Regions from separate parts of the Rhizobium tropici CIAT 899 genome, predicted to be linked through region 1. Evidence: predicted binding sites of a transcription regulator. Region 1 holds the regulator's gene; each other region holds the start of a gene.
What was found. The regulator PhoB, encoded in region 1, activates phosphate uptake and scavenging genes when phosphate is short. The targets are predictions, from matches to a motif close to TGTCATNNANCTGTCAT.
Positions count from the first base shown of each region.

Region 2: the regulator PhoB is predicted to act here: its motif matches at 1,764-1,780, upstream of RTCIAT899_RS05890 (acid phosphatase).
Region 3: the regulator PhoB is predicted to act here: its motif matches at 1,595-1,611, upstream of RTCIAT899_RS18535 (NAD-glutamate dehydrogenase).

Region 1 is NC_020059.1:580,777-585,770, forward strand. It holds gene pstB (phosphate ABC transporter ATP-binding protein PstB) at 1-758, shown strand, start outside; gene phoU (phosphate signaling complex protein PhoU) at 810-1,523, shown strand; gene phoB (phosphate regulon transcriptional regulator PhoB) at 1,555-2,238, shown strand; gene RTCIAT899_RS02860 (GcrA family cell cycle regulator) at 2,328-2,864, opposite strand; gene RTCIAT899_RS02865 (aspartate aminotransferase family protein) at 3,289-4,488, shown strand; gene argF (ornithine carbamoyltransferase) at 4,562-4,994, shown strand, end outside.
Region 2 is NC_020059.1:1,212,585-1,217,578, forward strand. It holds gene RTCIAT899_RS05885 (phosphatidylserine decarboxylase) at 20-718, opposite strand; gene RTCIAT899_RS05890 (acid phosphatase) at 1,025-1,723, opposite strand; gene RTCIAT899_RS05895 (ABCB family ABC transporter ATP-binding protein/permease) at 1,856-3,742, opposite strand; gene RTCIAT899_RS05900 (LysM peptidoglycan-binding domain-containing protein) at 3,946-4,994, opposite strand, start outside.
Region 3 is NC_020059.1:3,818,604-3,823,597, reverse strand. It holds gene RTCIAT899_RS18545 (YggS family pyridoxal phosphate-dependent enzyme) at 1-532, shown strand, start outside; gene pdxY (pyridoxal kinase PdxY) at 652-1,527, opposite strand; gene RTCIAT899_RS18535 (NAD-glutamate dehydrogenase) at 1,821-4,994, shown strand, end outside.

The sequences.
Region 1 (4,994 bases):
TCCCCTACAAGATGATCGGCCAGGACGTTTCTGTGTTCTACGGCGACAAGCGGGCGCTCTTCGGCGTCAATCTGAAGATCCGCACCAATACGGTCACGGCTTTGATCGGCCCTTCCGGTTGCGGCAAGTCCACCTTCCTGCGCTGCCTCAACCGCATGAACGATACGATCGAGACCTGCCGGGTCACCGGCAAGATCACGCTCGACGATCAGGATGTCTACGACGACAGCATCGACGTGGTGGAACTGCGCGCCCGCGTCGGCATGGTCTTTCAGAAGCCCAACCCATTTCCGAAGTCCATCTATGAGAACGTCGCCTACGGCCCGCGCATCCATGGCCTGCATCGCTCAAAGGCCGATCTCGAGCATATCGTCGAGACCAGCCTGCAGAAGGCCGGTCTCTGGGGCGAGGTCAAGGATCGGCTCCATGATGCCGGCACGAGCCTGTCCGGCGGCCAGCAGCAGCGTCTGTGCATCGCCCGCGCCGTCGCGGTCAGCCCGGAGGTCATCCTGATGGACGAGCCATGCTCGGCGCTTGATCCGATAGCGACCGCCAAGGTCGAGGATCTCATCCACGAGCTTCGGGAAAACTTCACCATCGTCATCGTGACGCATTCCATGCAGCAGGCAGCCCGCGTCTCGCAGCGTACCGCAATGTTCCATCTCGGCCACCTGGTCGAGGAGAACGACACCGATAAGATGTTCACCAATCCCGACGATTTCCGCACGCAGGATTACATCATGGGCCGTTTTGGTTGATGATGGCAGGCGCGCGGCTCATTTCACACAGTTCACCTTGAGGATAGAAAAATGGTCTCCACTCACATTCTCTCTGCCTACGACGAAGACCTGAAGTTCCTGACGCGCCGCATTGCTGAAATGGGCGGCCTGGCAGAGCAGATGGTTAGCGACAGCGTACGCGCCTTGGTCAACAGCGACGCTGCCCTGGCCCAGAAGGTCATCTCCGACGACGTCGTTCTCGACCATGCCGAGCGCGAAGTCGGAGACAAGGCGATCGTCACCATCGCCCGCCGTCAGCCGATGGCGGCGGACCTGCGTGAAATCATGGGCTCGATCCGCATCGCATCCGATCTCGAGCGCGTCGGCGATCTCGGCAAGAACACTGCAAAGCGCGTCATCGCCGTCCAGGGCACCGGTGTCCCGCGCCGCCTCGCCCGCGGCATCGAGCATCTCTCCGAACTGGCGCTGAGCCAGCTCAAGGAAGTTCTGGATGTCTACGCGACCCGCTCGCCGGACAAAGCCGTATCGATCCGCGAACGCGACGAGGAAATCGACGCCATGTACACCTCGCTCTTTCGCGAGATGCTGACCTACATGATGGAAGATCCGCGCAACATCACCACCTGCACGCATCTTCTTTTCTGCGCCAAGAACATCGAGCGCATCGGCGACCATGCCACCAACATCGCCGAGACGATCTATTACATGGCGACGGGCGCGCAGCCGGAAGGCGAGCGCCCGAAGGACGATACCGCCAATACCGTCGGCGCAGTGACGGAATAATCTGGAAGCGAAGAAAGGAGACCATAGGCGCATGGTTCCGAGAGTTGCTGTTGTAGAAGACGAGGAAGCGCTTAGCGTTCTGCTGCGCTACAATCTTGAGGCCGAAGGCTTCGAGGTGGACACGATCCTCAGAGGCGATGAGGCCGAGCTGCGTCTCCAGGAGCGCATCCCCGATCTCCTGATCCTCGACTGGATGCTCCCCGGCGTATCGGGCATCGAGCTCTGCCGCCGGCTGCGTATGCGGCCGGAGACGGAGCGCCTGCCGATCATCATGCTGACGGCCCGCGGCGAGGAAAGCGAGCGCGTGCGCGGGCTTTCGACCGGCGCGGACGATTATGTCGTCAAGCCGTTCTCGACGCCGGAGCTGATGGCTCGCGTCAAGGCGATGCTGCGGCGCGCCCGCCCGGAGGTTCTCTCCACGGTGCTGCGCTGCGGCGATATCGAGCTGGACCGCGAAACTCATCGCGTCCACCGCAAGAGCCGCGAAGTGCGGCTGGGGCCGACGGAATTCCGCCTGCTTGAGTTCCTGATGTCCTCGCCGGGCCGCGTCTTCTCGCGTTCGCAGCTGCTCGACGGCGTATGGGGTCACGATATCTACGTCGACGAACGCACGGTCGACGTCCATGTCGGCCGCCTGCGCAAGGCGCTCAATTTCTCCAATATGCAGGATGTCATCCGCACCGTTCGCGGCGCGGGCTACTCCATGGAAGCCTGAGCGGGGAGACCCGATCAGGCATCAACATAGCGGCGGAAACAGAAAACGGGCCTCAAGGGCCCGTTTCTTTATCTCAGTCATCAAGCCTCTCAGCCACGCGGCTGGGCCGGTCTACGCCGTTCATGCACCGGCTGGTAGGCCAGGCGCTGATGGTAGGTGCAGTAAGGCGATGAATCTGGGCTCTCGTTGCCGCAGAAATGGAAATCGTCCTTCAGCGGATCGCCGACCGGCCACTTGCAGGTGCGCTCCGTCAGTTCCGTCAGGCCGAGGCGGCGGGAGATCGGAACGACGACGTTCGATGCCGGGCGATATTGGATTTCGTTGACGGAATCGATCTCGATCTCTTCCTTCAGCATGGTTGCGCCCTGCTGGCGGGCAACCACCGTGCGGGTAGCAACGCGCGATCCGTAGGTCGCAGCGCGAGGTGCCGCTGCGCTGCGCTTCGGCGTGCGTGCTGCGGTTGCCGTGCCGCCCGCCTTCGCTCGGCCGGGGAGGTTCAGGCGATGCACCTTGCCGATGACGGCGTTACGGCTCACGCCACCGAGCTGCGCAGCAATCTGGCTGGCGCTCAATCCTTCGGACCATAGCTTTTTCAGCTTCTCGACGCGTTCGTCTGTCCAATTCATGCCCTGTCTCCGCTGTCGCGTTTCCGATGGCAGAATCCCTCACCATTGCCTCGCATGGTATCGAGGCGCGAAACGCTCTAAAATTGTGGTGACTAGTTCCGCCGCATGCAGTCTAGCAATTGGTTTTTAACCTAGTGTGAGGCTGACTCCGTGACAAGAGTCGCGGGAATCTTGAGGAATCGATTTCGAGGTTTTCCCCAACTTGCTGTCCGGGCGTGGCATTTCTGCCATAGGCGCCGCCCGGCGCATCTCTTTTGCCGGCAAGTGTTTTCTCGCACCTGCTAAAACGGCAGTTTTGTTGACATCGCGGTGCAAAACATCAATAGTGCCCGAGCCGCCGCAAGGCGGCATTTTTGATTTTTTCGGACCCGTTTCATCAAATGGAAGCGATCGGTCCTTAAAGTTGTGATCAGGAGATAGGGCCATGGCCGAGACCACGCCGCTTTACGACACCTACTTGCGCGCTCCGCTGCGGTTCGAGCGAGGCGAGGGCGTCTGGCTGGTCACTGAGAATGGCGAACGCTACCTCGATTTCGCAGCCGGCGTCGCGGTCAATTCGCTCGGTCATGCTCATCCCCATCTTGTCGCCGAACTGAAGGCGCAGGCCGACAAGGTCTGGCACCTGTCCAACCTCTATGAGGTGCCCGGTCAGGAGAAGCTGTCGAAGCGGCTGACGGAAGTGACCTTCGCCGACAAGGTGTTCTTCACCAATTCGGGCGCAGAAGCTCTGGAGTGCGCCATCAAGACTGCGCGGCGCTACCAGTTCGCCAAGGGGCATCCCGAGAAGTTCCATATCATCACCTTCGAAGGCGCCTTCCACGGCCGCACCATCGCAACGATTGCCGCCGGTGGCCAGGAAAAATATATCGAAGGCTTCGGTCCGAAGGCCCCGGGCTTCGACCAGGTGCAGTTCGGCGATCTTGACGCCGTGCGTGCCGCCATCACGGATGCGACGGCTGCGATCCTGATCGAGCCGGTTCAGGGCGAGGGCGGCATTCGCCCGGCGACCAACGAATTCCTGCGCGGGCTGCGGGAGATCTGCGATGAGCACGGCCTGCTTTTGATCCTCGACGAAGTACAGTGTGGTGTCGGCCGTACCGGCAAGCTCTTCGCCCATGAATGGTCCGGTATCAAGCCTGACATCATGGCGGTCGCCAAGGGTATCGGCGGCGGTTTCCCGCTCGGTGCGTGCCTTGCGACGGCAGAAGCCGCTTCCGGCATGAAGGCCGGCACGCATGGCTCGACCTATGGCGGCAATCCGCTCGCCATGGCAGTCGGCAATGCGGTTCTCGATATCGTGCTTGCCGAAGGCTTCCTGCAGCATGTGCGCGATGTCTCGCTGGTATTCCGCCAGGGGCTCGCCTCGCTCAAGGATCGTTTTCCTGACATCATCGAGGACGTTCGCGGTGAAGGCCTGATGCTCGGCATCAAGGCGGCCATTCCGCAGGCGGACCTGCTGCAGGCGATCCGCGCCGAGCGTCTGCTCGGTGTTCCGGCCGGCGACAACGTCATCCGTCTGCTGCCGCCGCTGGTCGTCACTGCCGAAGAAGCACGCGAAGGTTTCGCTCGCCTGGAGCGCGCCGCCGAGCGTGCGCGCGCTGCCCGCACCAAGAAATCGGCTTGAACTCAACGCCCGCAATTGGGGCGTTCCTGCCCCACGCGGGCGTTATTGTTTTTTCTGGAGTACAGGTAAGGACATGGCTTCTCCGAAACACTTTCTCGATCTCTCTGCCGTTCCGGCTGCCGATCTGCGCAATATCATCGATGACGCGATCGTCCGAAAGAGCGCGCAGAAGGCCGGCACGGCCGACAAGCCGCTCGCCGGCAAGATGCTGGCGATGATCTTCGAGAAGCCGTCCACCCGAACCCGCGTCTCCTTCGACGTCGGCATGCGGCAGCTGGGCGGCGAGACGCTGTTCCTCTCCGGCACCGAAATGCAGCTCGGCCGCGCCGAGACGATCGGCGACACGGCGAAGGTGCTGTCGCGCTATGTCGACGCGATCATGATCCGCACGACCGATCACTCGCGCCTGTTGGAACTCGCGCAACATGCGACCGTTCCGGTCATCAATGCGCTGACCGACGACACGCATCCCTGCCAGATCATGGCCGATATCATGACCTTCGAAG
Region 2 (4,994 bases), 630 kb from region 1:
GGCGGAAATACTCTCGGCTTCAGCTGCGGCGGCTAAGGGTTGCGCCCTTGGCCGAGCCGAATTCGGCAATGACGGTTTCGCCGGCGATCGCCCGCTGGCCGACGGCAACGCGCGACGAAGCACCTTCCGGCAGGAAGACATCGAGGCGCGAGCCGAAACGGATGAGGCCGATGCGCTCGCCGGCATCCAGCGGCTCGTTCGGATGGACGAAGCAAAGAATGCGCCGGGCAACGAGGCCGGCAATCTGCACGACGCCGATTTCGCCATGCTTCGTTTCGATCACGAGGCCGTTGCGCTCGTTCTGTTCGCTGGCCTTGTCGAGTTCGGCATTGAGGAAGCTGCCCTGACGATAGGCGACGTTGGTGATGCGGCCGCGCATAGGCGAGCGGTTCACATGGCAATCGAAGACGTTCATGAAGATCGAGATACGCAGCATCGGCTGGCTGCCGAGGTTGAGCTCAGCCGGCGGCGTCACCATCTGCACGCTCGAAACCTTACCGTCCGCCGGCGATATCGCCAGATCATCGTCCTGGGGCGTCAGGCGTTCGGGATCGCGGAAGAAATAGGCGCACCACAGCGTCAGGATCAGGCCGATCCAGAAGAGCGGCTTGAAGATCCAACCGAGCACCAGCGACGCGACGAAGAAACCTGCAACGAAGGGATAGCCCTCCTTGTGTACGGGAACGATGACATTGCGCACGCTGTTCATCAAGCTCATCTATGGCCTACTCCGTTAGGGCATTTCCGCCAGGAACCGGGCTCCGGTTCTCCGTCAAGATCATGCCAGTCAAAAGAATGAGAACAAGATAAGCGGTCTTGCTCTGAATACCAGTCGAGCGTGACTACAGGCAAACTCTGTCACGGGCAATGCTTTCGCACGCTCGTCCTCAACGCAATCCGCATCGAGCAAGATGCCAACGTCCCCCGGACTTGAAAAGTGTAGCCTGTGGAAACCCGTGTGGGATGCAATGAAAAGGCCGCCGATGGCGGCGGCCTCCTATGTTTTGCGTCGATCGACAGGAAATCAGAGGCCGAGAGCAGCGCGCAGTTCCGTCTTGGCGCCTTCATACTCGGTCTTGTAATCGTCATGCGTCATGATGGTTTCGGCGATGACGGTGCCTGCAATGCGGCCGGCTTCGATGTCGGAGGCGTAATGGATGCCGCCGACGATGCGGTTATGGCCGTATTCCCAGGCGCGGGCCATGATGGCGGCGCGCTTTTCCGGCACCATATTCGCAAGCACGATGCCCATCAGCGTGCCGACCGTGGTGTGGCCGGACGGATAGGAGCCGGACTTGGAGAGCGGTACGATCGGCTTGACGAGATCGCTGTAGAGATGCGGGCGCGGACGCTTCCAGACATCCTTGGCTGGGTCGACGACGGCGCCTTCGGTCTCGACGACGCGATCGAAGAAGGCCGAAAACTTCGGCAGGTTTTCCTTGGTGAATTTCGGATTGTCGATGACGTCGGAAAAGCGCCAGACATTCTCTTCCGCGTCGGCCACGGCGCGTGCCGCCATTTCCGGTGTGCGGGTCACCTGGATCGTCAGGATTTCGCCGAGCTCCGCCTTCATCTGCGCGGAATCATTGGCAGGCGGGGGCGGAAGCAGATCGAGGAGGTTGATCTCCTTAGCATCGGCGAAAGGCTTGGCATCCTCGGCGAAAACCGGCGAGGCCAGGCCGACGACGAGCAAAAGGCTTAAAGCTTTGGCAAGAGTACGCATTGGGGGGCTCCGTTCAAAAAGACCCTCGTACCTAGCAAGCTGTCATCTCAGTCTCGTGACAGCAATCGGTGCATAACTGCTGCGCCCCGGTGCTGCCATGGAGTGCAGAATTCAATGCTTCTGCGGGTTTTCTCACCTTGCCGGCGCCAGCCGATCGATAACGCCCAGGTCGTCGTTCTCGCGCACCTGCTTCAGATGCTCCTCGGCCTGCGTCGCCTCGCGCTGGCGGTTCCACATGGATGCATAAAGCCCGTTCCGCGCCAGCAGTTCGGCATGTGTGCCGCGCTCGGCGATCACACCACTTTTCAGCACGATGATCTCGTCCGCGCCGATAACAGTCGACAGACGATGAGCAATCACAAGTGTCGTGCGGTTCTTGGAGACGACGTCGAGTGCGGCCTGTATTTCGCGCTCGGTCGTCGTATCGAGCGCAGAGGTCGCCTCGTCGAGGATCAGAACGGGCGGCGATTTAAGAACGGTGCGCGCGATCGCCACGCGCTGCTTCTCGCCGCCAGACAATTTGAGACCGCGTTCGCCGACCTTGGTCTCGAAGCCTTCCGGCAGTTGACGGATGAAATCGCCGATCTGCGCGATCTCCGCGGCCGCCATCACTTCCGCCTCGCTTGCGCCCGGCCGGCCATAGCGGACGTTGTAGGCGATGGTATCGTTGAAAAGCACGGTATCCTGCGGCACCATGCCGATGACCTTGCGCAGGCTCTTCTGCGTGACGGTTCGCAGATCCTGGCCGTCGATGGTGATCGTACCGCTTTGCACGTCGTAGAAACGATAAAGCAGGCGCGACAACGTCGATTTTCCGGCGCCTGAAGGCCCGACGACGGCGACGGTCTTGCCTGCCGGAACCTCGAAAGAAATGCCCTTCAGGATCGGCCGGGCCGGATCATAGGCGAAATGCACGTCCTTGAACGTGATCGCGCCATTACCGATGACAAGTTCCTTGGCGTCAGGCGCATCGACCACCTCGGGCTTGACCTCGAGCAGATCGAACATCTCCTCGATATCGGTCAGGCCCTGGCGTATTTCGCGATAGACGAAGCCGATGAAGTTGAGCGGCACGGAGAGCTGCAGCAGCATGGCATTGATGAAGACGAAGTCTCCGACCGTGTGTTGGCCGTTGAGGACAGACCAGCCGGACATGACCATCATCACTGTCGTGCCGAGGCCGAAGATCAAGCCCTGGCCGAAGTTCAGCCAGCCAAGTGACGTCCAGACGCTGGTGGCAGCCTTTTCATATCGCTCCATCGATTGATCGAAGCGTTTGGCTTCCATCTCCTCGTTGCCGAAATATTTGACCGTCTCGAAGTTCAGCAGCGAATCGATCGCCTTGGTGTTGGCGTCGGTGTCGCTGTTGTTCATCGTCCGGCGGATGGAGATGCGCCAGTCGCTCGCCTTGACGGTGAACCAGATGTAGAGCCAGACCGTGACGGCTGTGACCGCGAGATAGGAAAAGCCATAGCCGCGCCAGAAGATAATGGCGGTCAGCAGGAATTCGATGAAGGTCGGAAACGTGTTGAGGATCGTGAAGCGGACGATCGTCTCGATGCCCTTGGTGCCGCGCTCGATGATGCGAGAGAGGCCGCCGGTCTTCCGCTCCAGATGGAAACGCAGCGAGAGTTCGTGCATGTGCACGAAGGTCCTGTAGGCGAGCTGGCGCACCGCATACTGACCGACACTCGCAAACAGCGCGTCGCGCAGCTGGTTGAGGCCGAGCTGGATCAGGCGCGTCGCGTTCGTGGCGATGATCAAGGCGACAGCGCCGACCAGGAAGGCAGGCAGAATGCCCTGCATGTCGAGCTTGCCGTTCAGCGCATCGACGGACCATTTGAAGAAGTAGGGGACCAGCAGCAGGAAGAATTTCGAGACCAGCAGGAAGACGGTCGCCCAGACCACCCGCATCTTTAGATCCATGCGCCCGCTCGGCCACATATAGGGCCAGAGATTGACGATCGTGTTCAACGGATTGCTGGAATCCGCCGATATGGTTTTCTTCTGGCCTGCCATGTCCGTCTCCGGCGAATGATTGGGCAGCCGGGATGGCAGTGTTTGCACAGCCGACTGGCGAGCCTTCGCAGCCAAGACATGGCCATTGCGCGAAGGCTATGGGGTCGGGCGACGCTTATACTATTTTCATGCGGTATAAAAGCAGCGGCCAGGCGTTGATGCACCTGGCCGCAATCAATGTTCTCACTGGACTATGGTTGCTGCTAGAGATGCTCGCCCGAAAGCCGCTTGCGATGGAGCTCCTCGGCATTCGGAAGAGCGTCCTTCGGCAGACCAAAGACCTGACCCGGCAGGATCCGGTCCGGATTGTTGATCTTGTCTTCGTTGGCCAGATAGATCGTTGTATAGCGTACACCCGCACCGTATATGCGGCGTGAGATCTGCCACAGCGTGTCGCCGCGGCGGATGATGACGGCATTGCTATCCTGCGAGAGCGGCGCCTGCTCGAGCGTCTTCGGCTCGCTGGACGAGACTTCGGCATTCGGCTGTGCTGGCGCCGTCTGCGCCGGCGCCGTGATAACGGCGATCATCTGTTCGAGTCCAGGCAGGGCGGCGGCGACCGACTGCGGGTCCTTCGGCAAGGCGACGAGAGCAGCTAGCGCCTTGCCGGCCATGCTGGAGGCATCGGCCGCAGCCTTCTTGAGCGCGGCGCTGGCGTTGATGGTCGGCCGGAATTCGGAGAGCGACTTCAGCGCGATTTCCGTGCCGGAGCGGGCGGCTGCGAGCTGTTCCGTATTCGGTTGCTTACCGTCGGTAAAGAGGCCCTTCAGCAGCGCAAAAGCCTTGCCGGCGCCTTCCTTGAGCTTTGCAAGCTCGCCCTCGTCGAGCGGTACCATGTTTGCCGTGGTCGCTTGCGTTTGACCATTGGCGGCGGACGTCTGCGCCGCAACCGTCACCTGATTGCCCTGGGGGCGCGTGAAGTTGACGCTGGTCCGCACTACGACTTTGCCGGCGCCATCGAGCACATCGACGCGGATCTTGTGATCGCCGACAGCCAGAGGCATGGGTCCGTCTACGACGAAGTGGCCATCGGCACCCGCGACGTTCTCACCGATGAGCTTGTCGTCGGCATAGGCGCGGATCTTGGCATTCGGCTTCGTGGTGCCGGCGACGAAGATATGATCGTTTTCGATCTCAACCGCGTTGACCATGACGTCTTGATCCGCCTCCACCTTTGCTGCCGACGGCGTTGCCGTGCCTGCCGCAGTATTGGCGGATGCAACCGCGGTGCCGTCTTGTTGCGGCTTGGCAT
Region 3 (4,994 bases), 600 kb from region 1:
CCCGGCGATTTCGGCCGGTCAACGGGTGTTTGGCGAAAACCGCGTGCAGGAGAGCCAGGGCAAGTGGCCGGAGCTGAAGGCCGAGACGCCCGAGATCGAGCTACATCTGATCGGGCCGCTGCAATCGAACAAGGCCGCAGACGCCGTGGCGCTGTTCGACGTGATCGAAACCATTGACCGGGAAAAGATCGCGCGGGCCATTGCCGATGAAATCAAGCGGCAGGGCAAGACCATTCGGCTCTACGTGCAGGTCAATACCGGGTTGGAGCCGCAAAAGGCAGGTATCGCGCCCGACGATACGGCCAGTTTCGTCGATCTCTGCCGTAAGGAGCTCGGGCTTTCCATAGAGGGTCTGATGTGCATCCCGCCGGCCGACGAAAATCCGGGGCCGCATTTTGCTCTGCTTGCCAAGCTTGCCAAGCAGGCCGGCGTCGAAAAGCTCTCGATGGGCATGTCGAGCGATTACGAAATTGCAGTTGCCTTCGGCGCGACCAGTGTTCGCGTCGGCTCGGCGATTTTCGGCGCGCGATAAAACGTTTCCGCTTTTCTTCGAATCGCGAAAACGCTCTATCTACTTGTTTTCACGCAGTTCCGGACGCAAAACGCTTCGCACTTTTGCTGGAACTGCTGCAGGCTAAAAAGCTCTGGCCGTTACTTTTTCTTACGTTGTGCAGGATGGACGAGGTGGCGTAGCTGCACCATCGCCATCGGTGTCGATAGGCTTGCGGAATCGACAGCCAGTGTCAGCTCGTTGCTGCCGCGTTTGACGGCCCGTGCCAGCACCTCGAAGACGCTGGCTGTCGTCAGCTGCAATGCCCGCTCCTCATCCATCCCCGAAAGCAGCCGCGACAGGAAGACGGCAGACAGGAGATCGCCGAGCCCATTCGGTGCGCCTTCGACGCTGCGATGCTCGGCAAGCAGCGCGTTTCGGCCGCTGAGATAGAGGTTCCCGATACCCCCGGCCATCATCGGAACGGCGGACGTCACCAGCATGCGCGACGGTCCAAGCGCGAGCGCCGCCTCCATGATGGCGTTGTTATCCTCGAGCGGCGCTCCCGCCAGCCAGGCAAGCTCATAGCGGTTCGGTGTCGCGAGTGACGCCAGCGGGATCAGGTGGTCGCGGATCGCTTCCGCTGTCGCCTGCGGCACATAGAGCCCGCCGGCATCGCCGATGACGGGATCGCAGGCATAGAGAATATCCGGGTTTTTCTCCCGCAGAGCCGTCACCAGCCGGGCGACGGCATGCGCCTGGGCGGCGTTGCCGAAGTAGCCCGATAGCACCGCCTTGACCTCGGAAAGCCAGGGTGAGGCGATGAGATCGTCAATCGCATGGTCAAAATCGGCTTCGTTGAAGGTCAGGCGCGTCGAGCGGCCATGGCCGGGGTGCCATGGCAGAACGATGGTCGGCAGCGCCCAGACCGGATGGCCGAGTGTTTCCAGCGCAAAGACTGCAGCGCGATTGCCGACGGACCCTCGAACGACATGGCTGGAAATGACGATAACGGCGCCGGCCGACACTTGCGACATGATTGTGCTTTCAGTTCAGGGCTTCAAACTGCAATGGCGCAAGTTGATGATCCCTTTCGCGGCACTCTGTCAACCGCCCTTCACAGAGTCATGAAAACCTCTGTTGACGAGTCGATTCCGCCAATTTCTCGCCGATTAAGCCTGTTTTTCATCAACATCGCCGTTTTCGGCAAGTTTTTTGAAAAAACCGACCAAAATCAGTCCGAAACGAACCAAATTCGCATTCTTTTTGCCAGTTTTTTCGCTAAACCTTCTGCTACTGTCGTCAGAATTCGAAAATCGGGAGGAAATTCATGGCGCCCAAGACTAATCCGAAACGGGAAAAACAGATCGAGGCGGCACGCAAGATTGCGGCGGCGACAGGCGAGGCACATCTCGATCCCGAAATCCTGTTTGGCCGGGCGAGCAATGACGACATGGAGCTTTACAGCCCCGAGATGCTGGCACTTGCCGCGGCGCATGCGGCCAAGGAACTCGCAGCCTGGAGCGCCACGTCCCCCCGCGTCAGCATCGAGCAGGTCGGCGGTATCGAACCCGATGGCGTTGCCGTCTCGATCCTTTCGATCACCGACCACAACATGCCCTTCCTTTATGAATCGATCATGGGCGAAGTGACTAGCAGCTATCGCGATCTCTATATGGCGGTGCATCCGATCCTGGTCATCGAGAAGGGCAAGCAGCCGAGCCTTTATTCTGCCGATCGTCCGAGCGATCCGGCCCATCGGGTCAGCCATATACAGCTTCATCTCTCGCCTCTGACGACAGCGCAGGCGACCGATCTGACCAAGCGGATCCAGACCGTGCTCGACCAGACGCATCTCACCGTTTCCGACTGGAAGCCGATGCTGTCACGCCTCGATACCGTCATCTCGGAACTATCAACCTATGAGGCGGCCGGCCGCCGCAAGAATGATCGCGACGAGGCGCTCGCCTTCCTTGCCTGGCTACGCGACGGCAATTTCACCTTCCTCGGCATGCGCGAATATGTCTATTCCGGCAAGGGCGCCAACGCCAAGGTTGAGCGGGATCGCGGCACCGGCCTCGGCATTCTCTCCAATCCGGACGTCCGCGTTCTCCGGCAAGGCAAGGACGCCGTCACCACGACGCCGGAAATCCTCGCCTTCCTCAATGGCCCGGATTTCCTGATCGTCACCAAGGCCAACGTCAAATCGATCGTCCACCGCCGTGCCTATATGGATTATGTCGGCGTCAAGCGCTTCGACACGGATGGCAATGTCACGGGCGAACTGCGCATCGTCGGCCTCTTCACATCGACGGCCTATACGAGCGCTGCCACCGAAGTGCCGTTGCTGCGTTCGAAGGTGCAGAAGGTCAAGGATCACTTCGGCTTCGATCCCACAAGCCACTCGGGTCGCACGCTCGAAAACACGCTGGAATCCTATCCCCGCGACGATCTCTTCCAGATCGACACTTCGTTGCTGGCAAATTTCGCCGAACAGATCAACGACCTGACTGATCGGCCGCGCGTGCGCGTATTGCCGCGCATCGACCATTTCGACCGCTTTGTCTCCGTCATCGTCTATGTCCCGCGCGAGGAATATGATTCCGTCGTGCGTGAGAAGATCGGCAATTACCTGAAGTCGGTCTATGACGGCCGCGTCTCCGCCTATTACCCCGCTTTCCCGGAAGGCGGGGTGGCGCGCGTGCATTTCATCATCGGCCGCAGCGCGGGAAAGACGCCGCATGTTCCGCAAACCAAGCTCGAAGAAGCAATCCGCGCCATAACGGCCCGATGGGACGAACGCTTTGCCATGCTGGCCGGTCCAAAGGCGCCGAACATTTCCGTCAGCCAGGCCTTCCAGGAAGCCTTCTCGCCGGAAGACGCCTTTGCCGATCTTCCTGACATCATGGCTACGGCCGGCATCGAGCCGATCCGCATCGCCTTCTATATCCGCAAGGACGAGGCGGGTGACATTCTCTCGCTGAAGATCTTCCATGGCGACGGCAACCTGGCGCTGTCGCGCCGCGTGCCGCTGCTCGAAAATCTTGGTTTCAACGTCATCAGCGAGCGCACTTTCGATATCTATGTCACGGCCAAAGACGGCTCGACCGGCCATGTCGTCCTCCACGACATGGAGCTCGAAACCCGCAGCGGCATGACGATCGATCTCGCTCGCCACGGCGCCGCCCTTGAAGAAGCCTTCCTCGCCGCCTTCGGCGGCACGATCGACAATGACGCTTTCAACCGGCTAATCGTCTCCGCCGATCTCTCAGCCCGTGAAACCAACGTATTGCGCGCCTATTCCCGCTATCTGCGCCAGGCCGGTATTGCCTATTCGCAGGATTATATCGCCTCTACCCTGGATAAATATCCCGGGATCGCCGCCTCGCTCTTCCGCCTGTTTCACGACACGCTCGATCCGAAGCTCAGCGACAAGAGCCGCACGAAGAAGCTCCCGGAACTGCATGCTGCGATCGAAACCAAGCTTGCCGACGTACCGAGTCTCGATGACGACCGCATCCTGCGCCGCTACGTCAACGCCATCGACGCGACGCTGCGCACCAACTACTTCCAGAAAAATGCGGACGGCACGCCTAAGGCCATGCTCGCCTTCAAGCTCGATCCGAAGCTGCTGGACGGTCTGCCCGAACCCCGGCCCTTCCGTGAAATCTTCGTCTACGGCGTCGAGGTGGAAGGTGTGCACCTGCGCTTCGGCAAGGTGGCGCGCGGCGGCCTGCGCTGGTCTGACCGTGCTGAAGACTATCGCACCGAAGTGCTGGGGCTCGTGAAGGCGCAGCAGGTCAAGAACGCCGTCATCGTGCCCGTCGGCGCCAAGGGCGGCTTCTATCCGAAGAAGCTCCCGGTCGGCGGCAGCCGCGACGAGATATTCAATGCCGGCCGCGAAGCCTACAAGACCTATATCCGCACGCTGCTGTCGATTACCGACAATATCTCCGGCGCCGATATCATCCCGCCTGCCGACACCGTGCGGCTCGATGGCGATGACCCCTATTTCGTCGTCGCCGCCGACAAGGGCACCGCTACCTTCTCCGACACCGCCAATGCGCTGGCGCAGGAAGCCGGCTTCTGGCTCGACGATGCCTTCGCTTCGGGCGGCTCGGCCGGCTACGACCACAAGAAGATGGGCATCACTGCCCGCGGCGCCTGGGAAACCGTGAAGCGCCACTTCCGCGAAATGGACATCGACATCCAGACGACGCCCTTCAATGTCGTCGGCGTTGGCGACATGTCTGGTGACGTCTTCGGCAACGGTATGCTGCTGTCTCCGAAGATCCGTCTGCTCGCTGCCTTCGACCATCGCGACATCTTCATCGATCCCGATCCGGACATGGCAAAGACGCTCGCCGAGCGGCAGCGCCTGTTCGACCTGCCACGCTCGAGCTGGCAGGATTTCGACAAGTCCGTCCTGTCGAAGGGCGCGATGATCATTTCCCGTTCGGCAAAGTCGGTGACGCTGACGCCGGAGGCGGTCGCAGCCATCGGC